3 regions of the Paraburkholderia sp. J76 genome follow, and region 3 is predicted to be linked to each of the others. Evidence: predicted binding sites of a transcription regulator. Region 3 holds the regulator's gene; each other region holds the start of a gene.
The links. Region 3 encodes HrcA, which represses chaperone genes, less so after heat shock. Its sites were predicted from a motif close to TTAGCACTCNNNNNNNNNGAGTGCTAA; they were not measured.

Region 1 (9,415 bases), 130 kb from region 3:
CGGGAAATCGATAACGGAAAATACCTTGAGAAAAATGGGCGGGTAAACAAATGGAAAGTCGCCTGAGGCGCACGCGTAGGGGTTGGGTCCCTGCAGGTAGCAACTCAAGCCTTTCTCGTAGACATGATAGTCCCAGAAAAACGAGCCGCTCGGCGCGCTGAATGCGAGGACCAGTAAGAAACACGCGGCAGCGGATAAGCTCCAGAGAGGCCACGCCTTGTCGTGGGTAAGGCTTGCGATATCTGGTTTCAAGTGTGCCCCGTCGAGGTTATTGACCGTCAGTGTTCTATGGCGGGCTAACGATTGAACAGGAACCCCAATTTCGAATTCCCCAGCCGTTCGCCGCGCAGCTCACGCAAACACGAAGCGCTTATCCAACTGGTATTTCGTGAAATAGCCGATTACCAGACCGAGTGCGCCGCCGGCGAGCCGACCGGCTTCACCATGAAATAGTGCGTTCGCGGCGAATTCCACGGACCAGAAAACGAGCGTCGTGCCGAGCCCCATGGCAACGTACATCGAGAATGTGCGCACGCCATGTGCGACGCTTTGGTGTTCATAGCGGAATATCCAGGCCTTATCGAGCAGATATTTGACGACTAGTCCAACACCGGTGCCGACGCACACCGAAAGCGGCACCGCAAATGGGCCCTGGTACAGGTGAAAGGCGACGCTTTGACTGCCGAGATTGGCACCGATTGAAATGGCGGCGAACGTCGCATACCAGAACACGAGTCGTGTGCGGCTGAGCGACATGCTGACGGTGGGGCTGCTCATTGCGTACTCCTCTTGAACGCGCCGCGCTGTGCAGCGAGCGGATGACAAGCGTGTGGCCGGCCCTGAAAACGTTCGCTTAACCACGCACCGCGCCGACTTTCCAGCCCATCGCGGCCGGCGGCGGTGCGCTCGGGTAATGGCCCCAGAAAGCGGACCCGGAGACGCTCACGACGTGTGGTCGCCGGGCAAACGATTGACCGTTGACGCATGTTAATCAAGGGGCGCCGCAACTACCGTTCGCCGGAGCACAAAGCTCGTCTTCCTGCGTGCGCGCGCCTTTTTCCGGCAGCATCCGGAATGAGAGGCGCCACGCTCGATCGGTACCCGTACCTCTGGAAAGCGATGCGGAACGCCGCAGCACGCGAGTCGAGTGAACTGCATGGCGACCTCGTGCACAGCGGTGTATTTCTATCGTATCCGTGGGCGGAGCTGCACCGCGTGGCGGAACAAGCCTGCCATTTGTCGGGACCGCGATTCGCTCAAGCCGAATGCGTTGCAGAAAGCGTCCTTGACGCGATGATCAACGAACATCGCGTCAATCGCGCGCGGTGCGGGAAAGAGGGAAAGAGCACGATTTAGAACTACTTGCAAAGCAGCAGCAGACGCGCCTGATCCGAGCACGGTTGTCCACTGACCGGTTCCATGGTGGCGGCGCGTTTCGGCGCAGCCGCCTGCACCGCGGCGCGATGCGCGAAGCACGCCTTCAACCGTCGCTCGACGGGCTGATAGTATTGCCAGCCCTTGCCGAGGCCGGGCAGATCGAGCTTCACCTGCTTCCACTTCGGATGGCCGTGCTCCTGCAGGTTGTCGAAGTTCTCGCAGAGCGAATCGGCAAAGCGCTTCAGGTTTCCGACCGTATCGCGCAGGTTGTAGTCGTAGGTCACGAGAAAGGCCTTGACCGTCCAGGTCGGCACGTCTTCCTTCAGCCAGTTCGGATAGCTCGATACGTGGATCGTCGCGGGATAGTAAGTCTGCTTTGCGCGCGCCGTTTCCGGCGCGTTCGGATCAACGCGCAGGAAGCGGATCTGCTGCAGCAGCTCGGGGTTCATGTCGGTAAAGAGCTTGGCCGGTTGCCCGGCGACGATGATCGCCACGTCGATCTTCTTGACGATGAGCGCCGCGAGCGCGTCCTCGTTGCTCAGGTGCTGCGCGTTCTCGGGAATCGGCTGGCCGAACATCAGGCGGTACAGCGTCGTGGCCGACTGCGCGGTGCCGCTGCCGATCAGGCCCACGCTCATCACCTTGTCCTTGATCTCGTTGATCGTCTTCATCGGCGAGTCGTTACGCACGACGAAATAAATTTCCTCGTCGTAGAGCGGCATGATGAGACGAAGCGGCCGGATCAGCGTGCCGGCCTCCTCGTTGCCGGAATTGGCCATATCGACATAGGCCTGGTAGACGTCGGACTGTACGAGCGCGAGCTTCACGCCGGGCTCGAAACGCATGCGCTGCACGTTTTCGGCCGAGCCTTTCGACGGAATCACTTCGAGGTCGATGCCCGCCGGCTGCGCCACCCATTTCGCCAGGTCCTGGCCGATCTGTATGTATGTGCCGCGCTCGGGGCCGGTCACGATCTTGTAGTTCGCATCCGCCGCGGCGGCAACGGCGAGCGCCGAGAAAAGCAGGGCGGTCAGCGCCGCCACTCCCGCCAGAGTCGTTTTCAGCATGGTCTCTCTCCCGCCCTGTTTGTGATGTGCGTCCGACTTCGATATGTTATGGAATCCTTTTTAATGCGTGTCCTCGGTGGATGTGGCGTGCTTCCAGCCGAGTTGGCGAATGGCGCGCTGCTGCGCGTCGGCGCCGTTGTTGTCGTTGTCGTTGCCAGCCGCATCGGGCGCGCTGGCGGTAGCGGATTGGTTCGCGGCGGCCGTAGCGGTGTCCGCATTCGCCGGGATGTTGGCCGTGCCCGGTAGCGGAATCGGCGGCGTGGATGCGGGCGGTGCTTTCGATGCTGCCGCCTTGACCGCGCCCCAATCTCGCGACGACGGAAGCGGTACGGTGCTCGCGCCGCGCGGCAGCGGCACTGCCGCACTCTCTTGCGCGGCGCTATCCGGCGAACGCAGCGGCGAACGCAGCGGCGGCCAGCCCGCCGCCAGGATGGCGCGCTCCTTCAACGATTGCGCGTGCTGGCTGCTCGAATCGATCGCCAGCGCCGCGGATGCCTGTTGCTGCACGCAGTCCCAGGCGAGTTGCGTCGCGCATTGTTCCGCGCTTTGCAAAGCGCTGTCCCGCGCTTTCTCGCGCGCCCCGATGTCGCGTTGTAGCGCGCGGGCGTCCTCGTTGTTCGCGTCGTGCGAGAGGGCGGCATTCACCGCGGCGCTCGCGTCCGACAAATTGTTCTCCGCGAGGCTTGCACGCGCGGCGCGCAAACTGTCGGGCACATCCTTGAACTGGGGAGTTACGCGTGGATTCGGCGTGGGGGGTGACGAGACCGTGCCCGCTGCCGGGAACGTGCCGTGAGCATCGAATGCGCTTTCTTGCTTATGCCGCGTGCCGAACAGCAGGAACGCGGCATACGCCATCGCGAGAATGAGCAAGACGAGTAATACGCACTTCGTGAAGAACCCTTTACCGGTCTGCCAGAACGGCCGCTGATCTTCCAACTGATAGTGATGCAGATAGTCGGCCTGCACTGACGGACGGCTGGACGCGGACGTACCGGCAGGCGAGACCCTTGGGACGCCGGGCATGGGCGCCGCCGTTGAATCGAGAACTCTCAACGCGGGTTTCGGGCGCGCATGCACAACCGTGTCGAACGGACGATCCGTGCCGCAGTAAGGGCAGGAATCGACGGACTGGTAGAGCGCGCCGCCACAGAGGTTGCACTGTGTGGGGAAACTCTGACTAGAGGTCATCTGAGCGGACATGCTGTCGTTCCACCGCCATGGCGATGCCATTTCGGCATGTTCAGGATCGTCGTTGAAGCGATCGGCGAGGCCTCGCGGAACCCACGATCTGCATGCGCAGAAGAGCGGGGCGCCTGACGGGGCGCGGCCGCTGGAAAGATCATATGAGTGATTCTCCAACAGTGCGGCGATTGCCATTGTTGCCTACCGCACATATGCGGTGCCCGACCAACGCTCTGGCCCTTGAGCCAATCCGGCGGCGAGGGGTGCTGAATCGGGGATTTCCCGGAGAGGCCGGGCGGGTGGTACGGCCCGGGGACTCGGGGCACCCCCGCCTGCGGGGCCTGTGAAGTCCAGATGGATCGTTGTCGAGCCCAGCCGCATGGCCTCCTACTTCATTGATTTCATTGAAAAATATAGGGAATCTGGCACTCGGTGGCGATACTCCATGGTCTGGCCCCGTCAGCACGCCTCCAGGGTGATACGTATCGCAGCCAGCAATTCCCCTTCCGCCCCCTTCTTGAATTTGTCATTCCCCGTCCATATAATTAGCACTCACCGTATGAGAGTGCTAACAACGCTCCGTGCACAACCAATCTCTGGCTGGCGGTTTCCGGCAGCCAGGTTTTCTTGAGTCTCTTCAAGTCCCAATCAACAGAGGAACATCCATGAACCTTCGTCCTTTGCATGATCGCGTGATCGTCAAGCGCCTGGATCAAGAAACCAAGACCGCTTCGGGCATCGTGATCCCGGACGCAGCGGCAGAAAAGCCGGATCAAGGCGAAGTCCTGGCAGTTGGCCCGGGCAAGCGTGACGACAAGGGCGCCCAGATCGCGCTCGACGTCAAGGTCGGCGACCGCGTTCTGTTCGGCAAGTACGCTGGCCAGACCGTCAAGGTCGATGGCAACGAACTGCTCGTGATGCGCGAAGAAGACATCATGGCCGTGGTGAACAAGTAAGTTCATTCCACCGCTCACTATTCAAGAATCCAAGGAGTTAGAAGATGGCAGCTAAAGACGTCGTGTTCGGCGATTCCGCCCGTTCCAAGATGGTTGAAGGCGTGAACATTCTCGCCAACGCAGTGAAGGTCACGCTGGGTCCGAAGGGCCGCAACGTGGTCCTCGAGCGCTCGTTCGGCGGCCCGACGGTCACCAAGGACGGTGTCTCGGTCGCGAAGGAAATCGAGCTGAAGGACAAGCTCCAGAACATGGGCGCGCAAATGGTCAAGGAAGTCGCTTCCAAGACCAGCGACAACGCCGGCGACGGCACGACGACGGCTACGGTTCTGGCCCAGTCGATCGTCCGCGAAGGCATGAAGTACGTCGCATCGGGCATGAACCCGATGGACCTGAAGCGCGGCATCGACAAGGCCGTTGCAGCAGCAATCGAAGAGCTGCGCAAGATCAGCAAGCCCTGCACGACCAACAAGGAAATCGCGCAAGTCGGCTCGATCTCGGCAAACAGCGACACGTCGATCGGCGACCGTATCGCTGAAGCGATGGACAAGGTCGGCAAGGAAGGCGTCATCACCGTCGAAGACGGCAAGTCGCTGCAAGACGAGCTGGAAGTCGTCGAAGGTATGCAGTTCGACCGCGGCTACCTCTCGCCGTACTTCATCAACAACCCGGACAAGCAAGTCGCCGTGCTGGAAAGCCCGTTCGTCCTGCTGTTCGACAAGAAGATCTCGAACATCCGCGATCTGCTGCCGGTTCTGGAACAAGTCGCGAAGGCTGGCCGTCCGCTGCTGATCATCGCCGAAGACGTCGAAGGCGAAGCGCTCGCAACGCTGGTCGTCAACAACATCCGCGGCATCCTGAAGACCGTCGCTGTCAAGGCTCCGGGCTTCGGCGACCGTCGCAAGGCCATGCTGGAAGACATCGCGATCCTGACCGGCGGCCAGGTCATCGCTGAAGAAACCGGCCTCACGCTCGAAAAGGCAACGCTGAACGAACTCGGTCAAGCGAAGCGCATCGAAGTGGGCAAGGAAAACACGACGATCATCGACGGCGCTGGCGAAGCCGTGAACATCGAAGCGCGCGTGAAGCAAATCCGCACGCAGATCGAAGAAGCGACGTCGGACTACGACCGTGAAAAGCTGCAAGAGCGCGTGGCCAAGCTGGCAGGCGGCGTGGCGGTGATCAAGGTCGGCGCTGCGACCGAAGTCGAAATGAAGGAAAAGAAGGCACGCGTGGAAGACGCGCTGCACGCAACCCGCGCTGCCGTTGAAGAAGGCATCGTCCCGGGCGGCGGCGTTGCGCTGATCCGTGCACGTACGGCAATCGCCAGCGTGAAGGGTGCTAACGCCGACCAGGACGCAGGTATCAAGATCGTCCTGCGCGCCATGGAAGAGCCGCTGCGCCAGATCGTCACGAACGGTGGCGAAGAAGCGTCGGTGGTCGTGGCAGCGGTTGCTCAAGGTTCGGGCAACTACGGCTACAACGCAGCGACCGGCGAGTACGGCGACCTGGTGGAAGCCGGCGTGGTCGACCCGACGAAGGTCACGCGCACCGCGTTGCAAAACGCAGCTTCGGTCGCAGGCCTGCTCCTGACGACGGACGCAGCCGTTGCTGAAGTGCCGAAGGAAGATGCTCCGATGCCTGGCGGCATGCCCGGCGGCATGGGCGGCATGGGCATGGACATGTAAGAACGGCTTACGCCGGGATTGCATCGAAGTGCGGGGGACACGCCGTGAGGCGTGTTTCCCTGGCCCGAAAAGAAAAAACCGCAGCGATGCGGTTTTTTTTCGTCTGTGCGGTTTGCGCATTGGCGCGGACCTCCGCGCCGCGAGCGTTATTGCGTGGCTTCCCCCGGCGAGGCTTCGTCCGCGTCGTTGCTGCGCGCCCAAAAGAACCGGTCGGGCAGCCACGCGCCCATGCCAGGCCTGAAAGCGTTCTGCACGGCCTGATACAGATATTCCTGCGCCTCGCGCACGGCTTCGGGCGGCTCCTGGCCGTTCGCGAGCAGCGCGGCGATGGCGGCGCCGAGCGTGTCGGTCAGGCCCATCACTGGCTGCGCGGAGCGGTCCCACAGATCCTGGCGCAACTGGCCGTCTTCGCAATACAGCGTGTTGACCACGCGATGCGTTCCCGTTTCCATCGCCAGAATGTACTCGCAGCCTGTGGCGAGCAGGTGCGCGATGGCGGCGTCGACGCTGGGCGCCTCCGCGTCGCCGTCCGGCTGCGCGAGCGCGATCAGCGTGGCGGAATCGGCAACCAGCAGCGTGGTCTGCGGCACGAGCAGATCGGCCATCGCTTCGCGCAGTTCGTCGGCGGCGAGCACGTGTTCGTCGTCGAGCGTGAAGTCGGGGGCGAGAATGAGCGGCACGTCGTCGTAGTCGGCGACCACTTCGGCGATCGCGCTCACGACTTCGGCGCGCGCGCCCGCGCCCACCTTGAACGCCGCGATGGGCATGTCTTCGAGCAGCATGCGCGCCTGGGTGGCGACGGTTTCCGGGTCGAGCCCGGTCACTTCGTCGCAGCCCGCGGAGTCGCGCACCGTATAGCCGGTCAGCGCGGTGACGCCGTGGCAACCCATGCTGGCGAGCGTGAGCAGATCGGCTTGAAGTCCGCCGCCGCCTGTTGGGTCGGAAAGGCCGAAGGTGAGGACGATGGGAGGGGTGTCGCTGGGCATGAACGTGGCGAGATGGATTGGACTTCGGGCGCGGCATACCGGCCGTCATAAGCGAATGCTTTAATTATGCGGCTTATCGATGAATCCGGGGGACGGATGACCCCGCGCTCATGAGGATTTTTGGTGGCGGCGTGAGCCGTTCGCGGCAATGCATTTCGTTTGATCCCGTGCAGGCCAGTTTTCCTCTTGCTAGGCATGGAAACGGCAACAAGGTACCATCATGGCTCTCGTTTCCCCGATTTTTTTCCGACTGGTTTCGGACTTTTCGACGCGGCATAAGAATGGAATATAGAAGCTGGATGTGCCTGATCTGCGGCTGGATTTATGACGAAGAAGCCGGTTTGCCAGACGAAGGCATTGCCCCCGGCACGCGCTGGGAGGATGTCCCGATCAACTGGACCTGCCCGGAGTGCGGCGCACGCAAGGAAGACTTCGAGATGGTCCAGATCTGAGCGTATTGCCCGGATAGCCGGCGGTGTCGCAACGGCAGGCACCGTATTTGCGCTCGCCGTCGCACTTGTCGTCGTCGCATTTGTCACTTGTCGTCGTCGCATTTGTCGATGCTTGTTGTCGACGTCCTGGTCGCTGTCTTTGTCGAACTTGCCCGCTGGTCGGCCCGCTAATGTTTTCGGCGCTGCCCTATGAGTCATCCTTCAAGCTCTGATGTGCGGTTCGAAGCGTTGCCGAATCCGCGCGGCGGCACGGTGCCGTTCGCGCACGGCGCGCTCGCCCAAGCCCTGACCGCGCTCGAAGAACAGCGCGACGTCGCGCGGCCGCTGCGCCAGGCCGCCCGCACGCTGCACGATGCCGGCTGGGTGTCCGCCGCGCGTTTTGCCGACACGCTCCTCCTCGCTTCGCCGCTCGCGCTTGCTGCTCCGGTGCCGGTAGCGCCTGCGCCGGGCTTGCCCACGCGGCCGCTCCATGCGCCCGAAGAAGCGCAGGGCGCCGAAATGCGCGGCCTGTTCAGCGAGGCGCTCGAAGATCTCGTCGCCGCGCTGGATCGCCGTAATCTGCGCGAACTGGCGTGCTCGCCCGCGCTTTTCGCACGGCAGCACGCTCTCGTGGTCGCGCTCGCGGAGCACATGCCCGGCATCGCGCTCGCCTATGAAGATGTGGCGCTGCAAGGCCGGCCGCTCCCGCCCGCATCGCTGCATCCGCAGCCGGCGCAGCGCTTCGGTCAGGTGCGCGCGCGCTTCGAGCAGGCGCTCCTGCACGCGCTGAAATCGCAGGTCGGCAACGGCAGCCGCGCGGCCGACGCGCTCGCGCTCGCGGCATTCGACGAGATGGACGCCTGCATGGCCGAGCTGTCGAGCAGCGATCCCTATGACTTCTGGCGGCTTGCCGCCGCGTGCGGGCGCGCGCTGCGGCGCGGCGCGGCGTCGTGGGGCGACGAGGGCGTGCGACGTCTCTATGCGCGCTGCAATCTGCTGATCGGCGAGCATGCGCGCGGCCTGCGGTTCGCGCCCCAAACGCTCGTGCGCTCTACGCTGGCGTTGCTATGGCGCGACTACGCGCTTTTCGGCGCCGCCGCCGAAGATACCGCCGACGTCGATCTGCTGCACGACTATGGCTTGACCGTTGTCTGGCACATCGCCGGCACGCAGGCCTCGGAGGCGCTGTGGGAAGCCGGCAGCGCGCAGGCCGGCGCGCTAGCGGCGCGCGTGGCGGCCACGCGCGAACTGGGCGCATTGGTTGTGAACGGCAATGCGTATGAAGATTTTCTGCAGACCGCCGATGCGGCGATGATCGCGCTCGGCACGCACTCGCGCACGCTGACGTTGCGCGGCGAGGGCGCGAACCCCGAGCCCGCCGACGCGCTGGTCGCGGCCGAAGCGGCATACCGGATCGGCGCCGCGGCCTGGGCGCTCGGCCTGGGGCACGTGGGCCAGCTCGCCGACGCGCTGGGCCTCGCCTGGCGCCGCACCGCGCACGCGGCAACGCTCGCGGCGCTCGACGCGCATGGCGCGCCGTCGGTGCGGCCGCCCGGCGCCGAGGCGATCGAGCACGCGAGCGAGGCGCTGCGCGCCATGCTGCACAAGGTGGCCGCAGGCATCGCGCAGCCCGACGCCGCGCCGGCGGTGCGTGCGCTCGGTGTGGCGATCGTCAACGGCGCGGCGCAACGCGCAGTGCAAAATATTGCGCATTGACCGGGCCGGAACTGC
Region 2 (9,415 bases), on a different contig from region 3:
CGCGCGAAGTGTGCGATGCCGTAGCGCAGACGTGGCGCCCGACGCGCGATCACAAGATGATCGTGAATCTCCCGGCGACCGTCGAAGCCGCGATGCCCAACGTCTACGCCGACCAGATCGAGTGGATGGACCGCAACCTCGCGTACCGCGACAGCATCGTGCTTTCGGTGCATCCGCATAACGACCGCGGCACGGCCGTGGCCGCCGCCGAAATGGCGCTGCTCGCGGGCGCGGACCGTATCGAAGGCTGCCTGTTCGGCAATGGCGAGCGCACCGGCAACGTCGATCTCGTCACGCTCGCAATGAATCTCTACACCCAGGGCATCGACCCCGGCCTCGACTTTTCGGACATCGACGCCGTGCGCCGCGTGGTCGAGCGCTGCAACCACTTGCCGGTTCACCCGCGCCATCCGTACGCGGGCGACCTCGTGTTCACGGCGTTCTCGGGCTCGCACCAGGACGCAATCCGTAAAGGCTTCGCGCAGCAACGGCCCGACGCCGTCTGGGAAGTGCCCTATCTCCCGATCGATCCTGCCGACATGGGCCGCAGCTATGACGCGGTGATCCGCGTGAACAGCCAGTCGGGCAAAGGCGGCGCGACGTATCTGCTGGAACGCGGCATGGGCTTCACGCCGCCGCGCCGCGTGCAGATCGAATTCAGCCACGCCGTGCAGACCGTCGCCGATACGTCGGGCGAGGAAATTACGGGCGAAGCGGTCTGCGCGCTCTTTGCGCGCGAGTATTTCGAAACGCGCGGACCCGCCGCCCATGCGGGCTCAGGCCGTGTGCGCTGGGAAGGCCGCGACGTGGCCATGCCGGTTGCCGCGAACGTCGATGAAGCGCATGCGCAAGCCGTGGCCGCCGCATTCGCGGCAGTGGCGGGCGACCGCATCGAAATCACCTCGTTCGAGAGCGAGCGCACGGCGCAGGGTGGTACGGCCGTATTCGTCGGTGCGCGTGTGGGCGGACAGCCGCTGCGCCACGGTGTTGGCGTAGGCGAAGACGCGGCCCACGCGTGCGTGGCGGCGGTGGTCAGCGCCGTGAATCGCGCGGCCTGGACGCAAGTGGATCAACGCGTCGCGGCCTGACACCATCCGCAAGCAGTTTCAATTTCAGCAGGGAAATCGGCGGCATCGTTGAGCGCCGGCGGCAAAACGGGCCGCCAGCGTGCGCCTGAAACGCCTAAGCGGCGTTTCAGCGAGTGGACTTACCGGTCGTCACTCGATCGCGCAACGCGTCGCCTGCCATGCGAGCAGGCGCCAATGTCCGCCCTCCTGCGTCTGGATCGCCGTGTAGGCAATAGGAAAGAGCAGCGCGCCGTTGTTCGCTTCCATCTCGATCAGCACGCGGCCGGAAACCACACAGGCCTCGTTGCCCGCGTGCAGCACGTCTTGCGACTGAATCTCGATCTGGCGGTAACGGCGGCGCCCCGCCGTGATCGCGTCGATGAATTGCTGCTTCGTCTCGCGCTTGCCATTGGTGTGGACGAAGGTCGCGTGCTCGGACAGCAACTGGTCCAGCGAGGTCCCGTCGCCGTCAACCATCGCGCGAAAGCGCTCGCGCTCCAGCCCGCGAATCGCATCGATCAGTTTTGCCGCCATCGCTCGAGCCCCTTGCGCGCGGGGCCGCGCCTGAACGCAGCCCCACGCCGAAGATTTTCTGCCAATGTCTGGCTGAAATTTATACCAGGTTTCGGCGCAAGGATACTTGCGATCAAAGACAACGCCCCTATATAGGTGTATGCGTCCGGGCACCGCGCTGCCGCGCCCTGATGTCGCGGGGCCGCACTTTCAGCTATGTCCCATGTCTATCTCCTGGTTTCCATGGCAAAGTCGCGCGCGCTGCGCCGCCCACTTTCATACGCCTGATTCCACCCTTTATTCCCGCGCCCATCGCGCCGGACTGCTGTTCCGCCCTAGAGTGTTCCTTCGGCCCATCCCGTGCGTTGGCCAGCGCCGGGCGCCAGGCCCCGCCACGCTTGCCTTACGGAGTTTGGTGTAACCTATCGATACAACCATTTCGATAGGAATCAAGGAACCTTGAAGCCCCTAAGGACTCCAAGTATTAGCACTCGGTGATTCAGAGTGCTAACATCCACCGTGGAGTCGCTGTCTGACTTTTGCAAGATTCCTGAGGAGTTCGCTACGTGAGCAACGCAATGATTATGACCCTTCCGAGTACGCTGAGCCCGTCGTCGGCCAAGGCCGGGGGCTCATTGGCGCTCGCGAATGCTTCCCTGTTGCCCGGTCAGTTGGGCAACATCGACGCCTATATTCAAGCCGTGAACCGGATCCCCATGCTGACGCCGCAGGAAGAGCGCCAGTTCGCGACCGAGTTTCGCGAGCAGAACAATCTTGAGGGCGCGCGCCGCCTGGTGCTGTCGCACCTGCGCCTCGTGGTGTCGATCGCCCGTAATTACCTCGGCTATGGTCTGCCGCACGCCGACCTGATCCAGGAAGGCAACATCGGTCTGATGAAGGCCGTAAAGCGCTTCGACCCCGAGCAGAACGTGCGTCTCGTGTCGTACGCCATGCACTGGATCAAGGCGGAGATTCACGAGTACATCCTGCGCAACTGGCGCATGGTCAAGGTCGCCACGACCAAGGCGCAGCGCAAGCTGTTCTTCAACCTGCGCAGCCACAAGCAGGGCCTGCAGTCGTTCACGCCGGAAGAGATCGAGGGCCTCGCGCAGGAACTGAACGTGAAGCGCGAAGAGGTCGTGGAGATGGAAACGCGCCTGTCGGGCGCCGACATCGCGCTCGAGGGCCAGACCGAAGACGGCGAAGAATCGTTCGCCCCGATCGCCTGGCTTGCAGACTCGCACAGCGAGCCGAGCGCGGTGCTGGCCGCACGCTCGCACGACCGCCTGCAGTCCGACGGCATCGCGAGCGCGCTCGAAGCGCTGGATGCGCGCAGCCGCCGCATCATCGAGGCGCGCTGGCTCAATGTCGAGGACGACGGTTCGGGCGGCTCGACCCTGCACGAACTGGCCGACGAATTCGGCGTGTCGGCCGAGCGCATTCGCCAGATCGAGGCGAGCGCCATGAAGAAGATGCGCACCGCGCTCGCCGACTACGCGTAAGCCGCAGCAGGCCTGACGCCAAACCGAAACCCCGTTCCCGCGAACGGGGTTTTTCTTTTGCGCGCCGCGAAGGCTGCGCACCTTCGCACCGTCCTCGCGGATTCCACCCTAAGATGATTTGCAGGTGGTGAGCCAGCAGCCGCGTCGCGGTCTGGCCTCGTAACGCGTTCGAGGGCACCCGTCGTCATGATTCCGGCTTCCGGTCAACGCCAGCGCACACCGTCGTTGTTGCGCACGCGAATCCAGCAATGGATGCGCGGCCCGACCTTCGCCCGCGATATTGCCCTCGTTCTCGCCGTCAAGCTCGTCCTGCTGATGGCGCTCAAATACGCGTTCTTCAATCACCCGCAGGCAGAAGACATGAAGATGCCGCCCGCCGCTGTCGCGCAGGCCATTCTGGCCGTGCCCATGTCATCGCAGTCCGAGCCGTCCGCGTCCCAACCTCAGACCAGGCCCCAGCGAGGAGACCGTCATGCCCACGATTGAATCGGTCGAACTCTCGCGTCTTCAGTTCGCCATCACCGCGCTCTACCACTTCCTCTTCGTGCCGCTCACGCTCGGCCTCTCGTGGCTGCTCGTCATCATGGAGTCGGTCTACGTAATGACCGGCAAGGTGATCTACAAGGACATGACGCAGTTTTGGGGCAAGCTCTTCGCCATCAACTTCGCGATGGGCGTCACCACGGGCCTCACGATGGAGTTCCAGTTCGGCACCAACTGGTCGTACTACTCGCACTACGTGGGGGACATTTTCGGCGTGCCGCTCGCCGTGGAAGGCCTCGCGGCGTTCTTCCTCGAATCGACCTTTGTCGGCGTGTTCTTTTTCGGCTGGAATCGCCTGTCCAGGGGCGCGCATCTCTTCACCACGTTTCTCGTCGCGCTGGGCTCGAATCTTTCGGCGCTGTGGATTCTCATCGCCAATGGGTGGATGCAGAACCCCGTAGGCGCTTCGTTCAACTACGAAACCATGCGCATGGAACTCACCAGCCTGTTCCAGGTGATTTTCAACCCCGTCGCGCAGGTGAAATTCGTGCACACGGTTTCGGCCGGCTACGTGACGGCGTCGATGTTCGTGCTCGGCATTTCGTCGTGGTATCTGCTGCGCCGGCGCGACGTGGAATTCGCGCTGCGCTCGTTCGCCATCGCCGCGGGCTTCGGCCTCGCGTCCACGCTCTGCGTGCTGATACTCGGCGACGAATCGGGCTACACGGACGGCGTCGTGCAGCAGGTGAAGCTAGCCGCCATCGAGTCCGAATGGGAGACCGCGCCCGCCCCCGCGCCGTTCACGCTGTTCGGCCTGCCTAACCAGAAGGAAGAGCGCACCGACTACGCGATCCGCATTCCCTGGCTGATGGGCATCATCGCCACGCGCTCGATCGACACTCCCGTGATCGGCCTGAAAGACCTCATGGGCCGCGCGGAAGTACGCATCCGCAACGGCATGCTCGCCTACGCCGCGCTGCAGAAGATGAAAGAAGGCACCGCCGACACCGAAACGCGCGACGTGTTCGAAGCGCATAAGGCCGACCTCGGCTACGGCCTGCTCCTGAAACGGTTCACGCCGAACGTGGTCGATGCGACGTCCGAGCAGATCAGGGCTGCGTCGAGAACCTCGATACCGGCCGTTGCGCCCGTGTTCTGGTCGTTCCGCGTGATGGTGGGTCTCGGCATCCTCTTTCTCGTGACCTTCGTGCTCGCCTTCTGGTTCTGCGCGCAACGCTCGCTGCTCAAGGGGAACCGCCGCTGGTTCCTCCGCTGGGCGCTAGTGGCGATCCCCCTGCCGTGGCTCGCCGCCGAGTTCGGCTGGGTCGTTGCGGAAACGGGCCGCCAGCCGTGGACCATCGCGGAGGTGCTGCCCACGCGCCTTTCGGCTTCGAGCCTCGCGCCCGGCGACGTGATGCTGAGCATTACGGGCTTCGTGATCTTCTACACGCTCCTGTTCATCATCGAGATCACGCTGATGTTCAAGTACGCGCGCCTCGGGCCTTCGTCGCTGCATACCGGCCGTTACTTCCACGAGCACACGGCGACGCTCGCGACCGACGGCAAGGTCACATGATCGACGCGAGACAACGAAAGATGCGAGGGAACACGCCATGGACTACGCAACGCTCAAGTTGATCTGGTGGGTGCTGATCGGCGTGCTGCTGATCGGCTTTGCGGTCACCGACGGCTTCGACATGGGCGCCGCCGTCCTGCTGCCCTTCGTCGGCAAGACCGACGAGGAGCGGCGCATCGTCATCAACACGGTGGGCGCGACGTGGGAAGGCAACCAGGTCTGGTTCATCACCGCAGGCGGCGCGATGTTCGCCGCCTGGCCGCTTGCCTACGCGGCGTCGTTCTCGGGCTTCTACTTCGCCATGCTGCTCGTGCTCTTCGCGTTGTTTTTCCGACCCGTGGGCTTCGACTATCGCGGCAAGCGCGTGGACGTGAGGTGGCGCCAGGGCTGGGACGTCGGTCTCTTCATCGGCGGTTTCGTGCCCGCGCTCGTGTTCGGCGTGGCGTTCGGCAATCTGCTGCAGGGCGTGCCGTTCGCCTACGACACGGATCTGCGCGTGACGTATCACGGCAGTTTCTTCGGACTCCTCAACCCGTTCGCGCTGCTCTGCGGGCTCGTGAGCCTTTGCATGCTCACCGCGCATGGCGCAGCGTTCCTGAAGATGAAGAGCGACGGCATCGTCGCCCTGCGCGCCTCGAAGGCGCTGCGGCTTTTCGCGGTGCTCACGGTCGTGTTGTTTCTTGCCGCAGGCGCGCTCGTGGCGACGCTCATCGGCGGCTATACGATCACGTCGCCCGCGCCGCTCGACACGGTGGCCAATCCGCTCCTCAAGAGCGTCGATTCGGGACCCGGGCTCTGGCTCGCGAATTACGGGCTTTATCCGTGGATGGTGCTCGCGCCGGCTCTCGGCCTGCTCGGCGGCGTGCTCGCGTTCGCACTCGCCGGCTCGCGCTTCGAGCGGCTCGCGTTCCTGAGCACGGGGCTGCAGATCGTCGGCGTGATTCTGACGGCGGGCTTCTCGATGTTTCCGTTCATCATGCCTTCTTCGCTCGATTCGCGCTCCAGCCTCACCGTCTGGGACGCGACTTCGAGCAAGATGACGCTCGAGATCATGCTCGTTGCCGTCGTCATTTTCCTGCCGATCGTGCTCGGCTATACGGCGTGGGTCTACCGCGTCATGCGCGGCAAGATTACCCCCGAGGCGATACGGGACAACCATCATACGTTGTACTAAGCGCTCGCCGGTTTCAGAACGCCGGAAACGAAAACGCCGCGGCACGTGCGCCGCGGCGTTGTTCATGGGCTTGCGGCGAACCGGTTAGGCCGGCTGGAGCGCCAGTTCACGCGCATAACGCGGCGCGGCGTCGCCGACCACGATGTGCAGCGTGTCCGCCGAAATCCACGCCACGTCGAGCGCGCCGAGCTTTTCGCGATCCACGGCCGCCGGATCGCGCACGATCACGCGCAGGCGCGTGGCCGCCACGGCGTCGAGCGAGACGACGTTGGCTGCGCCGCCGAACGCCGCGAGCCAGCGCGACGGATTCGGATCGAGCGGGCCCTGCGCGACATTTGCGCTCGCGCTCGGCTGTGCAGCCTGAGCCGCCGGGGCAGCCGCAGCGGCCTTGCCAGCCGACACACCGCCGCGTGCGATCTCACCGCGAATTTCGTCGGCGATGATGTCCGCTTCCGGCCCGATGATGACCTGCACGCTTTCGCCGCCGCGCTTGAGCACGCCGCGCGCGCCGATTGCCTTCAGCGCCGGTTCCGAGACATGCGCCGGATCGGCCACTGAGAGACGCAGACGCGTCGTGCACGCATCGACCACCTTGAGATTGGCCGCGCCGCCCAGCGCATCGATGTAGCGCGCAGCACGCGAGAGCGAAGCCGCCGTTGCCGCGCCGCCAGCCGCCACCGCCACGCCCGACATCGACGAGGCGAGCGCCGTATCGTCCGCCGACGCCTCACGGCCCGGCGTGGGCAGATTGAAGCGGCGGATAAAGAAGCGGAACAGCCCGTAGTACACGACCGCATAGACCGCGCCGAGCGGTATTGCGTACCAGCCATGCGTGGATAGCCCGTAGTTCAGCACGTAATCGATCGCGCCGGCCGAGAACGTGAAGCCGAGCTTGATGCCGAGCAGCGAGCAGATCGCGAGCGACAGGCCCGTGAGCACCGCGTGGATCGCGTAGAGCACGGGCGCGAGGAACATGAACGTGAACTCGATCGGCTCGGTCACGCCCGTGAGGAACGAGGTGAGCGCCATCGAGAACAGCAGGCCGCCCACCATCGCGCGCTTTTCCTTCGGCGCTTCGTGCAGCATCGCGAGGCACGCTGCCGGCAGGCCGAACATCATCACCGGGAAGAAGCCGGCCATGAAACTGCCCGCCGTGGGGTCGCCCGCGAAGAAGCGGTGCAGGTCGCCCGTGACGGCCGCGCCGCCGGCTGCCGGCGTGAACGAGCCGAACACGAACCACACGAGCGAATTGAGGATGTGGTGCAGGCCCGTGACGAGCAAAAGACGGTTGAGCAAGCCGTACACGAAGGTGCCGATCGCGCCCGCCGTGGTGAGCCAGTGGCCGGCGGTGTCGATCACGCCCTGCACCGGTCCCCACACGTAGCCGAACACGATACCGAGCACGAGACATGTGAGCCCTGTCACGATCGGCACGAAGCGTTTGCCGCCGAAGAACGCGAGGAACTCGGGCAGCTTGATGTCCTTGAAGCGGTTGTACAGCATGCCCGCGACGACACCGGCCACCACGCCCGACAGCACGCCCATGTTGAGCTTGTCGTTGATGTCCTTCATCACGGCGGTCTGGACCAGATAGCCCAGCGCGCCCGCGAGGCCGGCCACGCCGTTGTTGTCCTTCGCGAAGCCCACGGCGATGCCGATTGCGAACAGCAACGGCAGGTTATCGAAGATCGCGCCGCCCGCGTCGGCGATGATCTTGATGTTGAGCATGTCGGCCTGGCCGAAGCGCAGCAGGATGCCGGCGACCGGCAGCACTGCGATGGGAAGCATCAGCGCGCGGCCGAGGCTTTGTATCTTGAGAAACGGATTGCCATCCATTGAACTGCCTCCAGTCTCTATCTCTTGCGTGACGTGTGGGTGAGAGAAGCCGGCGCGCGATCGCTGCGCACGCCGGCATGTTTTTAAGGATTGCTTAGGGTAGGTGTAAGAAGAACCTTCAATCGAGCGGCCAGCTTTCGCGGCTGGCCGCACGCACGGCTTGCGCCGATTCGAGCGCGAGCGCGCTTTGCGCGCGCTGGCGGCAGTCGTCGTAGTCGAGCTTGCGCACGCGCGCCTTGATCGACGGCACGGACACCGGATCGACGGAGAGCTCCGTCACGCCGAGGCCGACGAGCAGCGGCACGGCGAGCGGATCGCCCGCCAGCGCGCCGCATACGCCCACCCATTTGCCGTGCTTGTTCGCGCCCTCGACCGCCGCCGCCACGAGGCGCAGCACGGCCGGGTGCAGGCCGTCCGCCTGCGCCGCGAGATCGGGCTGGCAACGGTCCATCGCGAGCGTGTACTGCGTGAGGTCGTTGGTGCCGATCGAGAGGAAATCGGCGTGGCGCGCGAGTTGATCCGAGAGCAGCGCCGCCGAAGGCACCTCGATCATCACGCCCACTTCGATCGGCTCGGTGCGGCCCGCTTCGCGCGCGAAGGTGTCGATGCGCTCGCGCAGACGCACGAGTTCGCCCACGTCCGTCACCATCGGCAACAGGACGCGCACCTTGCCCGCCGGCTTCACGGCAACGAGGGCGCGCAACTGGTCGTCCAGCAGATCGGGGCGCACCTGCGCGAGACGGATGCCGCGCAAGCCCAGCGCGGGGTTCGGCTCGGGCGGCAGCGTCAGATAGTCGACTTCCTTGTCGGCGCCCACGTCGAGCGTACGGATGATCGCCGTGCGGCCCGCGAGCGCGTCCGTGATGGCCTGGTAGCTCTGAAGATGTTCCTCCACCGTCGGCGCGGCCTGGCGATGGATGAACAGCAGTTCCGTGCGCAGCAGGCCCACGGCGTCCGCGCCGTTTTCCACGGCCGTGTGGGCGTCGTCGAGCGTCGCGATGTTCGCGGCGACTTCCACCGCGTGGCCGTCGCGCGTCGCGGCAGCTTCGTGCGACGTGCGGCGATTCGCTTCGCGCACGCCGGCCTGGCGCTGCTTCTCGTTGCGCGCGCTTTCCACGTCGAGCGGGCTCGGCGCGTACGCAAAGCGCCCTGCGCCCGCATCGACGACGACTTCGGTTCCTTCAGGCACCGTATGAAGCGCGTCGCCGAGCGCGACGAGCGCCGGAATGCCGGCCTGGCGCGCGATGATGGCGGCGTGCGAGGT
Region 3 (9,415 bases):
CTTGGTCGGGATCGTGGTGTTCTTGTTGATCATCTTCGTCATCACGCCGCCAAGCGTCTCAATGCCGAGCGAGAGCGGGGTGACGTCGAGCAGCAGCACGTCCTTGCGGTCGCCCGACAGAACCTGGCCCTGGATCGCGGCGCCAACGGCCACGGCTTCGTCCGGGTTCACGTCACGGCGCGGGTCCTTGCCGAAGAACTCCTTCACCTTTTCCTGCACCTTCGGCATACGCGTCTGGCCGCCGACGAGAATCACGTCGTCGATGTCGCTGACCTTCACGCCCGCGTCCTTGATCGCCACGCGGCACGGCTCGATGGTGCGCTCGATCAGGTCTTCGACCAGCGCTTCCAGCTTGGCGCGCGTGATCTTCAGATTCAAGTGCTTCGGACCCGAGGCGTCGGCCGTGATGTACGGCAGATTGATTTCGGTCTGCTGACCCGACGACAGCTCGATCTTGGCCTTTTCAGCGGCTTCCTTCAGGCGTTGCAGCGCGAGCACGTCCTTCGAGAGGTCGACGCCCTGCTCTTTCTTGAACTCGCCGATGATGTAGTCGATGATGCGCTGGTCGAAGTCTTCGCCGCCGAGGAACGTGTCGCCGTTGGTCGAGAGCACTTCGAACTGCATTTCGCCGTCAACGTCCGCGATTTCGATGATCGAGATGTCGAACGTGCCGCCGCCCAGGTCGAACACGGCGATCTTGCGGTCGCCCTTTTCGGCCTTGTCCAGACCGAACGCGAGCGCGGCCGCGGTCGGCTCGTTGATGATGCGCTTGACTTCCAGACCGGCGATGCGGCCGGCGTCCTTGGTGGCCTGACGCTGGCTGTCGTTGAAGTACGCGGGAACCGTGATCACGGCTTCGGTGACCGGCTCGCCGAGGTAGTCTTCAGCGGTCTTCTTCATCTTGCGCAGCACTTCGGCCGAAACCTGCGAGGGCGCGAGCTTCGAGCCATGCGCCTCGACCCATGCGTCGCCGTTGTCGTGCTTGACGATCTTGTAGGGCATCAGGCCGATGTCCTTCTGCACTTCCTTCTCTTCGAAGCGGCGGCCGATCAGGCGCTTGACTGCGTACAGCGTGTTCTTCGGGTTCGTGACCGACTGGCGCTTGGCGGGCGCGCCCACCAGCACTTCGTTGTCGTCCATGTAGGCGATGATCGAAGGCGTCGTGCGGGCGCCTTCCGAGTTCTCGATCACCTTGACCTGATTGCCTTCCATCAGCGCCACGCACGAGTTGGTGGTGCCGAGGTCGATACCGATGATTTTGCCCATTTTTGTCAAATCTCCAGATTTTGATCGCTGTGCGGACGCCGCTTTCGCGCTGCGCAGGTAACTGCATGCTCGAGCCGCGTTTTCCCTTGTGCGCGGCTGGCGTCCACTTCAATACGGAACTGCTGCCCAAATAAGTGCCGTTACGGCGATTTCAAGGGGTTCGGGCTATGCGTTCCATCATTTTTTTCAATCGCGGGGCGCTTTTCGTTTCGTCGGGCTCCGCGCTTCTTACGTCTTGCTTACTTCGGCGCTGAAACGGTCACGAGCGCCGGACGCAGCACGCGGTCGGCGATCACATAGCCCTTTTGCAGCACGCTCACCACCGTATTCGCTTCCTGCTCCGACGGCACCATCGAGATAGCCTGGTGGCGGTGCGGGTCGAACTTCTCGCCGACGGGGTTGATGGCGAGGACCTTGCCCTTTTCGAGCGCGCCGGTCAGTTGCCTGAGCGTGAGTTCGACGCCCTCGTTGACCTTGGCGAGGTCGTCCGAGTTATGGGCGAGCGCGGCTTCGAGGCTGTCCATCACCGGCAGCAGATGCTCGGCGAAGTTTTCGATCGCGAACTTGTGCGCCTTGGCGACGTCTTCCTGCGCGCGGCGGCGGACATTCTCCGTCTCGGCCTTGGCGCGCACGAACGCGTCCTGCAATTCGGCGACCTTCAATTGCGCTTCGGCCAGCGCAGCTTCGGCTTCGGACTGCGCGGCAGCGTTCTGGTCCACGCCGCCTTGGGCTGCCTGCGCGGCCGCGTCCGCCGTTTGCGGCTGGGCGGCGGCTTGCGACGCCTCGTCCGCGGGCGTGGGGTTCTGGCTCGTCGGGTTCTCTTGCGTGTTTTCCATGTCGCTGAACGTCGTTGAAGAGTGAAAAAGAAACAAAGCCCCGGGCGCCATTTCGCCGCCCTCGCACCATGCCGACAACTGTTGCGCCGGCACGACAGAGGCTTTGTACATTGCGACAGCAGTTGGGTGCCGGATCGCCTGTTTCAAGGGGTTCGTGCGGCTTTTTTATACAAGGATCAAAGCCGCGAAACCGCCCGTTACAACCATTACTGCAGCGCCGCAAAAATGAAATTGAGTAGGGGACATCCCTGACCTACACTCAGGAACAGGTGCTGCTCGCGGCGTGTTTACCCTGAGCCGGCACCGCACCGAACGGGCTGCGGTCAGCACGTTTTTTAGCGGCATTGCCGCACACAAAACGCTGGCCGAGCCGCGAACTGGCCGTTTTGCCGCGATCCCAAGGGGAGTACCGTGAAACTGACCTTTGCCATATCGGTGGTCGCTCTGGTACTCATCGCCGGAACCACGACCATCTGCATGTCGGGCGCCGTGAACGAAAACACGACGGAATACGGGGGCGTGCACGCGACGATGGAAGCGCTCTTCAATCCTCACGCGAAAATTTGTCGATAGTGCGTCGGTCGCGCTTGGTTGGCCTGCCCTGCAACACGGCAGCCGGTTCGCGAAAGAGCCGCCGCCGGTCCTGCTCCGCCGTGCGTTTCTCGCGCCCGGCTTCGGTTTCCGCATAAAGCGTCTGCGCGATGCTGGCGGGGCCGCGCACCTCGCAAATGCCCAGCACCCGCACCTCCCACACCACGTGATCGATCTCGATTTCGACGAGGTCGCCCACGCGCACGTCTTTCGAGGCTTTGACGGCGTCGCCGCCAATGCGCACGCGCCCTTTGCCCACGGCGTCCGACGCGAGCGAGCGCGTCTTGAAGAAGCGCGCCGCCCATAGCCATTTGTCGATGCGTAGCCGCGCGCCAGGTTCAGTCGAAATCTTGTAGTTCATCAGAAGCTTTCCGGATGCGCCGCCCGGTTTCCCGGGTTACGCCACTGCGCCGGCCGGCGCCGCGGCCTGAACGGGCCAGCCCTGCAGGTGCTGCGCAACGATCTCGCCCAGCGCCGCGATCCACGCGGGCGAGGCATTGAGGCACGGAATGCGGTGAAACTCCTTGCCGCCGCCGTGCAGGAACTCGTCGCGCACTTCCATGCCGATTTCCTCGATGGTTTCCAGGCAATCCGCCGTGAAGCCCGGGCAGAACACGTCTGCGCGGCGCACGCCGCCCGCGCCCAGTTCCCGCAGGGTGGGCGCCGTATACGGCTGGAGCCACTGCGCCCGCCCAAAGCGCGACTGGAAAGTCACCCGGCATTCGACCGGCGTCAGTTCCAGCGCATGCATGAGGAGCGTGGCCGTTTGCTGGCACTGGTCGTGGTACGGGTCGCCCAGATCGAGCGTACGGCTCGGCACGCCATGAAAGCTCAGCACGAGGCGCTCGCCCGACGCGAAATCGGGCCGGCCGTGCGCGTGCCAGTACTGATGCACCTGGGCCGCGAGCGCCGCGATATACGCCGGATGGTCGTGATAACCGCGCACCGTGCGGATTTCTGGCTGGTTGCGCATGCGGCGCAACGCAGCGAAGGCCGCGTCGAACGCCGTGGCCGTGGTCGACGCCGAGTACTGCGGATACATCGGCATGAGCAGGATGCGCTCCGCGCCCGCCAGCTTGAGCTGGTTCAGCATCGCGGGGATGTCGGGCGTGCCGTAGCGCATCGCGTAATCGACGAGAACCGTGTAGTCGTTGATCTGGAGGAGATGGCGCAGGCCGTCGGTCTGTTTTTGCGTGTGCACGCGCAGCGGCGAACCCTCCGGTGTCCAGACCGCCGCGTACTTTTTCGCCGACGAGCGGCCGCGAAACGGCAGGATCAGCGCGCGCAGGATAACTTGCCAGACCGGCGCCGGAATCTCGACCACGCGCGGATCGGAGAGAAACTGCGCCAGATAGCGGCGCACGGCGCGCGGCGTGGGCGCGTCCGGCGTGCCGAGGTTGATGAGCAGCACGGCGACGCGATGCGCCGCGGCGGACTGCGAAGGCCGCTCCAGGTCGAAACGCATAGGCGATCAGTGGCGCCGCGCGAATGCGCAGCAACGGTTGCACGAAACAAACATTATAGCGGGCGGTCCTGGCGAGCCAAGCCGGCCCGCGCCCACGCGGCTCGCCCGGCGTTAGCCATTCGGCCAATGGCGCGCGGCACGGCTTTCGGAGATGATCTTCGGGAAGGGAAAGGCCGGTTTGCCCGAGGCCCGGCGCGGCGCTCAGTTCTGGCTGAGCGTGAGCGAGAGCAGGCGCGCGGTGATGTCGACAATCGGAATTACGCGGTTGTACGCCATGCGCGTCGGCCCGATCACGCCGAGCGTGCCGACGATCTTGCCGTTCACCTCGTAGGGAGCCGTCACCACGCTCATTTCCTCGATCGGCACGAGTTGCGACTCGCCGCCAATGAAGATCTGCACCCCCTGCGCGTGGCTCGAGACGTCGAGCAGTTGCAGGAGGCTGGTTTTCTGGTCGAACACGTCGAAGAGCTTGCGCAGGCGCGCCATGTCCGAGGAAAGATCGGCCACTTCGAGCAGGTTGCGCTCGCCGGAAATGAGCAGGGTGTCGCCGCTTTCGGGCTCTTCGGTGCTCGCGGTCACGGCCGCATGCATGAGCGTGGTCATGTCGCCGCGCAGCGCGTCGATTTCCTCGCGCAGGCGGCGGCGCACTTCGTCGAAGGAGAGGCCCGCGAAGTGCGCGTTGATGTAATTGGAGGCTTCGATGAGTTCGGAAGGCGTGAAGTCGCGCTGCGTCGCCATGATGCGGTTCTGCACGTCGCCTTCGGGCGTCACGATGATGAGCAGGATGCGCTTGTCGGACAGGCGCATGAACTCGATCTGCTTGAACACGTGGCTGCGCCGGGGCGTCAGCACCACGCCGGCGAACTGCGACAGGTTCGAAAGCACGCTGGCGGCCGCCGCCACCACTTTCTGCGGCTCGCCGGGGCGCAGCGTGGTCTTCACTGCGCGCGTGAGCGCGTCGTCGTCCGAACTGGGCTCGACGGTGAGCATGGTGTCGACGAAGAGGCGATAGCCGCGCGGCGTGGGCACGCGCCCGGCCGAGGTATGAGGGCTCGACACGAGACCCAGCTCCTCGAGGTCGGACATGACGTTGCGGATCGTCGCCGGGCTCAGCTCCAGGCCGGAATAGCGCGACAGCGTGCGCGAGCCGACCGGCTGACCTTCGGCGATGTAGCGCTCGATCAGCGTCTTGAGGAGGGTTTGTGCGCGGGGATCTAGCATGACTGAAAATTTTAGCCTAATGGCGGGTTGGCCGCGAGTGCGCCGCCCCAGCGGGCCTCGCGGGCGAGCCCGCGGATCGGCACGCGGCGGGCTCGTGCTTCGCGCGATACCGCGCGCTTTGTCATCGCCGTGTCACCGGCGTCGGGCCGGAAGGCACGGCGCGCAAGGCCCGGCGGCCCTGTCCCGGCCTGCGCCAGGTTCTTTTCGCGACGTGACTATGGTGTAATGCCGGCATGCAGATCCAGAAGATCCAGAGCCAGTTCAAGACGGTTGCGCTCGTTGGGCGCAGCAATACGCCAGGTATCGCCGAGCCGCTGTCGGCGCTCGCCCAGACCATTTCGAAGCGCGGCTTCGAGGTCGTGTTCGAAGCGCAGACCGCAGAGGAAATCGGCGCGCAGGGCTATCCCGCGCTGCAGCCCGCCGAGATCGGCGCCCGCGCGGACGTGGCCGTCGTGCTCGGCGGCGACGGCACCATGCTCGGCATCGGCCGCCAGCTCGCGCCTTACCGCACGCCGCTCATCGGCATCAACCACGGGCGGCTCGGCTTCATTACCGACATCGCGTTCTCCGAGATGCAGGAGGTCGTGCCGCAACTGCTCGCCGGCTCGTTCGAACGCGAGGAGCGCTCGCTGCTGGAGTCGCGCATCACGCGCGACGGCGACCCGATCTACCACGCGCTCGCCTTCAACGACGTGGTCGTGAACCGTAGCGGCTTTTCGGGCATGGCCGAACTGCGTGTGAACGTGGATGGCCGCTTCATGTACAACCAGCGCTCGGACGGCTTGATCGTCGCCACGCCCACGGGTTCGACCGCTTACGCGCTCTCGTCGCAGGGGCCGATCCTGCATCCGCAGTTGCAGGGCATCGTGCTCGTGCCGATCGCGCCGCACGCGCTCTCGAATCGCCCGATCGTGCTGCCCGACGACTCCAAGGTAAGCATCCAGATCGTGGCGGGCCGCGACGTCAACGTGAATTTCGACATGCAGTCGTTCACGGCGCTCGAACTGAACGACGTGATCGAGGTGCGCCGCTCGCGTCATACCGTGCCCTTCCTGCATCCGGTCGGCTACAGCTATTTCCGCACGCTGCGCAAGAAGCTGCACTGGAACGAGCACCCGTCGCTGCAGGGCGATCCGGAGGACTAAACCTGCGTCTTCGTGCGACGCGCGCGTGCGCTGCCACGCAGTCGTCACGCAGTTGCCGCAGTTGCCCATACAGCGAGCCGTGCCACGGTAATCAAAGCCAACCAGAAAAGAACCAGACGCCATGCTTCGCCATCTCTCGATTCGCGACTTCGTGATCGTCGCGGCGCTCGACCTCGAATTCGATAGCGGCTTCACCGTGTTTTCCGGCGAAACGGGCGCGGGCAAGTCGATCCTGATCGACGCCCTCGCGCTCACGCTCGGCACGCGCGCTGACGCGAGCGTCGTGCGCACGGGCGAGAACCGCGCCGACATCACCGCCGAGTTCGATGTGCCGGCGCACGCGGCGCTTTGGCTCGACGAGCAGGCGCTCGCGAACGGCGACGGCGAGCACACCGTCATGATGCGCCGCGTGGTGGACAGCAACGGGCGCTCGCGCGCGTTCATCAACGGCACGCCCGCCACGCTCGCGCAGTTGCGCGAACTGGGCGAAATGCTCGTGGACATCCACGGCCAGCATGCGCACCAACTGCTCATGCGCCCCGACGCGCAGCGCGAACTGTTCGACACGCACGCGGGCCTCACGGATCTCGCCGCCACGGTCACGCGCGCGTGGCGCGGCGCGCGCGACGCGCGTCTCGCCCTGCAAAGCGCCATGTCGCGCGACCGCGAACTGCAGCTCGAGCGCGAGCGCCTCGCGTGGCAGCTCGCCGAACTCGACAAGCTCGCGCCGCAGCCGGGCGAATGGGCAGAGGTGAACGCGGAGCACGTGCGGCTTTCGAACTCGGCCAACCTGATCGAAGGCGTCCAGGGCGCGCTCGCGGCGCTATCCGAATCCGACGAGGCGATGCTCTCGCAACTGAACTCGATCGTCTCGAAGCTGCGCGGCCTCGCCGAGGTCGACGCCGAACTCAACGACGCGCTCGCCGCGCTCGAACCGGCCGCGATCCAGATCCAGGAAGCGGCGTATTCGCTTTCGCATTACGCGCAACGTCTCGATCTCGATCCGCAACATCTCGCGCAGGTGGAACGGCGCCTCGACGCGCTGCATTCGACGGCGCGCAAGTTCCGCCTTCCGGCCGAAACGCTGCCCGAGGAACACGCGTCGCGCCGCCAGCAGCTCGCGACGCTCGACGCCGCGTCCGACCTCGACGGCCTGCGCGCCGCCGAGCAGAAGGCGCAGGAAGCGTATCTCGTGCAGGCGCGCCAGCTCTCAAAGGCGCGCGCCAAGGCGGCTAAGGCACTCGGCGCGGCGGTTACGCAGGGCATGCAGGAACTGTCGATGGCGGGCGGGAGTTTCGAAGTCGCGCTCGTGGCGCTCGGCAGTTCGAACGGCGAGCCGATCGGCGGCGCGCATGGTCTGGAGCAGATCGAATTCCGCGTGGCGGGCCATGCCGGCGTGCCGCTGCGCCCGCTCGCGAAAATCGCCTCGGGCGGCGAACTCGCGCGTATCAGTCTCGCGCTCGCCGTGATCGCGAGCGCGGCGAGCCCCACGCCCACGCTGATCTTCGATGAGGTCGATACCGGCATCGGCGGGGGCGTGGCCGAAGTGGTGGGGCGTTTGCTGCACCAGCTCGGGCGCGCGCGCCAGGTGCTGTGCGTCACGCACTTGCCGCAGGTCGCGGCGCGCGGCGATCACCACTTCCAGGTGGCGAAGTCCGGCGACGGCAACGGCGGCACGGTTTCGTCGGTCATGCCGCTCGACAGGGGCGGCCGCGTGGAGGAGGTCGCGCGTATGCTCGGCGGGCTGGAGATAACCGCGACGACCCGACGCCATGCGAAGGAGATGCTGGCGGCGTGAAGGCGCGCCTTTCTGCTGATGGCGGCCCGGATATCCCTGAGTCACTGAGGCCCTAAGCCTCCCCCCGCTCCCCGAACACCCGCTTCCACAACGCCAGCACCGTCTCGCGCTCGCGCGCAACGCGCGCCGGATCGACCCGCGCCTTCTCCATGCCGTCGAGCCGCAACTGGTGTTGCAGCTTGCGATAGAGCCGGTACGCCGAGCCTATCGTTTCGGCCTCCTCCTCGCTCATGAGCCCGAAGCGCGACACTTCGCGCAGCAGCGCGATATTGCCCGTATTGCGGATCAACTCCGCGTCCTGTGCCGCGTGCAGCAATACCCAGTACTGCACGAGGAACTCGATATCGACCATACCGCCGCGGTCGTGCTTCAGGTCGAAGAGTTCGGTGCGGTTCGGGTGGCCGTCTTCCACGCGCTGTCGCATCTCGACGATTTCCTTCGCGAGCGGCGCGGCGTCGCGCGGCGTGGTCAGCACCTGCACGCGGATCGCCTCGAAGGCGCTGCCGATCGCCGCGTCCCCGGCCGAGAAGCGCGCGCGCGTGAGCGCCTGGTGCTCCCAGACCCACGCCGTATTCGCGGCGTCGCCCTCGCGCAACTGGTAGCGGCGGAATGCGTCGAGGTCGGTCACGAGGAGGCCCGACTCGCCGTTCGGCCGCAAGCGCAGATCGACGTCGAACAGCGTGCCCGCGCCCGTGGCCGTGGTGAGCCACGTGATGAGGCGGCGCGCGAAGGTCGCGTAGATCTCCGAGGCGCGCTCGTCCTCGTCTTCGTAAAGAAAGATGATGTCGAGGTCCGACGCGTAGCCCAGCTCCTTGCCGCCAAGCTTCCCGTACGCGATCGCCGCGAAGCGCGGCACTTCGCGATGGCGTTTGGCGAACTGCTTCCACACGGTCTCGATGGTCACGTCGAGCACGGCGTCGGCTAGCTCGGAGAGCCGGTCGCTCACGTGCTCCACCGAAAGCCGCCCCGCGAGATCGTTGAGCAGGATGCGGAACACCTCGGCCTGGTGCGCGTGACGCAGCAGGTCCATCAGCTGCTCGACGTCGGCGGCAGCGGCAAGGCGCGCGCGCAACAGGCGCGAAAACTCGGGCCA

Region 1: a site for HrcA is predicted at 4,172-4,198, ahead of groES (co-chaperone GroES). Genes of this name have one in related genera too.
Region 2: a site for HrcA is predicted at 2,065-2,091, ahead of rpoH (RNA polymerase sigma factor RpoH). Genes of this name have one in related genera too.

What each region holds. Positions count from the first base shown of each region.
Region 1 is NZ_CAJMZJ010000005.1:188,993-198,407, reverse strand. Features, by position in the region: gene U5768_RS12175 (hypothetical protein) at 1-252, opposite strand, end outside; gene U5768_RS12170 (GtrA family protein) at 352-777, opposite strand; gene U5768_RS12165 (TAXI family TRAP transporter solute-binding subunit) at 1,359-2,444, opposite strand; gene U5768_RS12160 (hypothetical protein) at 2,505-3,644, opposite strand; gene groES (co-chaperone GroES) at 4,292-4,582, shown strand; gene groL (chaperonin GroEL) at 4,627-6,267, shown strand; gene U5768_RS12145 (hydroxymethylpyrimidine/phosphomethylpyrimidine kinase) at 6,414-7,253, opposite strand; gene U5768_RS12140 (rubredoxin) at 7,535-7,705, shown strand; gene U5768_RS12135 (hypothetical protein) at 7,895-9,400, shown strand.
Region 2 is NZ_CAJMZJ010000009.1:179,717-189,131, reverse strand. Features, by position in the region: gene leuA (2-isopropylmalate synthase) at 1-1,088, shown strand, start outside; gene U5768_RS19060 (nuclear transport factor 2 family protein) at 1,218-1,601, opposite strand; gene rpoH (RNA polymerase sigma factor RpoH) at 2,147-3,082, shown strand; gene cydP (cytochrome oxidase putative small subunit CydP) at 3,269-3,568, shown strand; gene U5768_RS19045 (cytochrome ubiquinol oxidase subunit I) at 3,555-5,141, shown strand; gene cydB (cytochrome d ubiquinol oxidase subunit II) at 5,179-6,315, shown strand; gene nagE (N-acetylglucosamine-specific PTS transporter subunit IIBC) at 6,400-8,151, opposite strand; gene ptsP (phosphoenolpyruvate--protein phosphotransferase) at 8,270-9,415, opposite strand, start outside.
Region 3 is NZ_CAJMZJ010000005.1:316,767-326,181, forward strand. Features, by position in the region: gene dnaK (molecular chaperone DnaK) at 1-1,266, opposite strand, end outside; gene grpE (nucleotide exchange factor GrpE) at 1,506-2,102, opposite strand; gene U5768_RS12665 (RNA-binding S4 domain-containing protein) at 2,647-3,054, opposite strand; gene hemH (ferrochelatase) at 3,091-4,158, opposite strand; gene hrcA (heat-inducible transcriptional repressor HrcA) at 4,360-5,379, opposite strand; gene U5768_RS12680 (NAD kinase) at 5,613-6,524, shown strand; gene recN (DNA repair protein RecN) at 6,646-8,322, shown strand; gene glnE (bifunctional [glutamate--ammonia ligase]-adenylyl-L-tyrosine phosphorylase/[glutamate--ammonia-ligase] adenylyltransferase) at 8,375-9,415, opposite strand, start outside.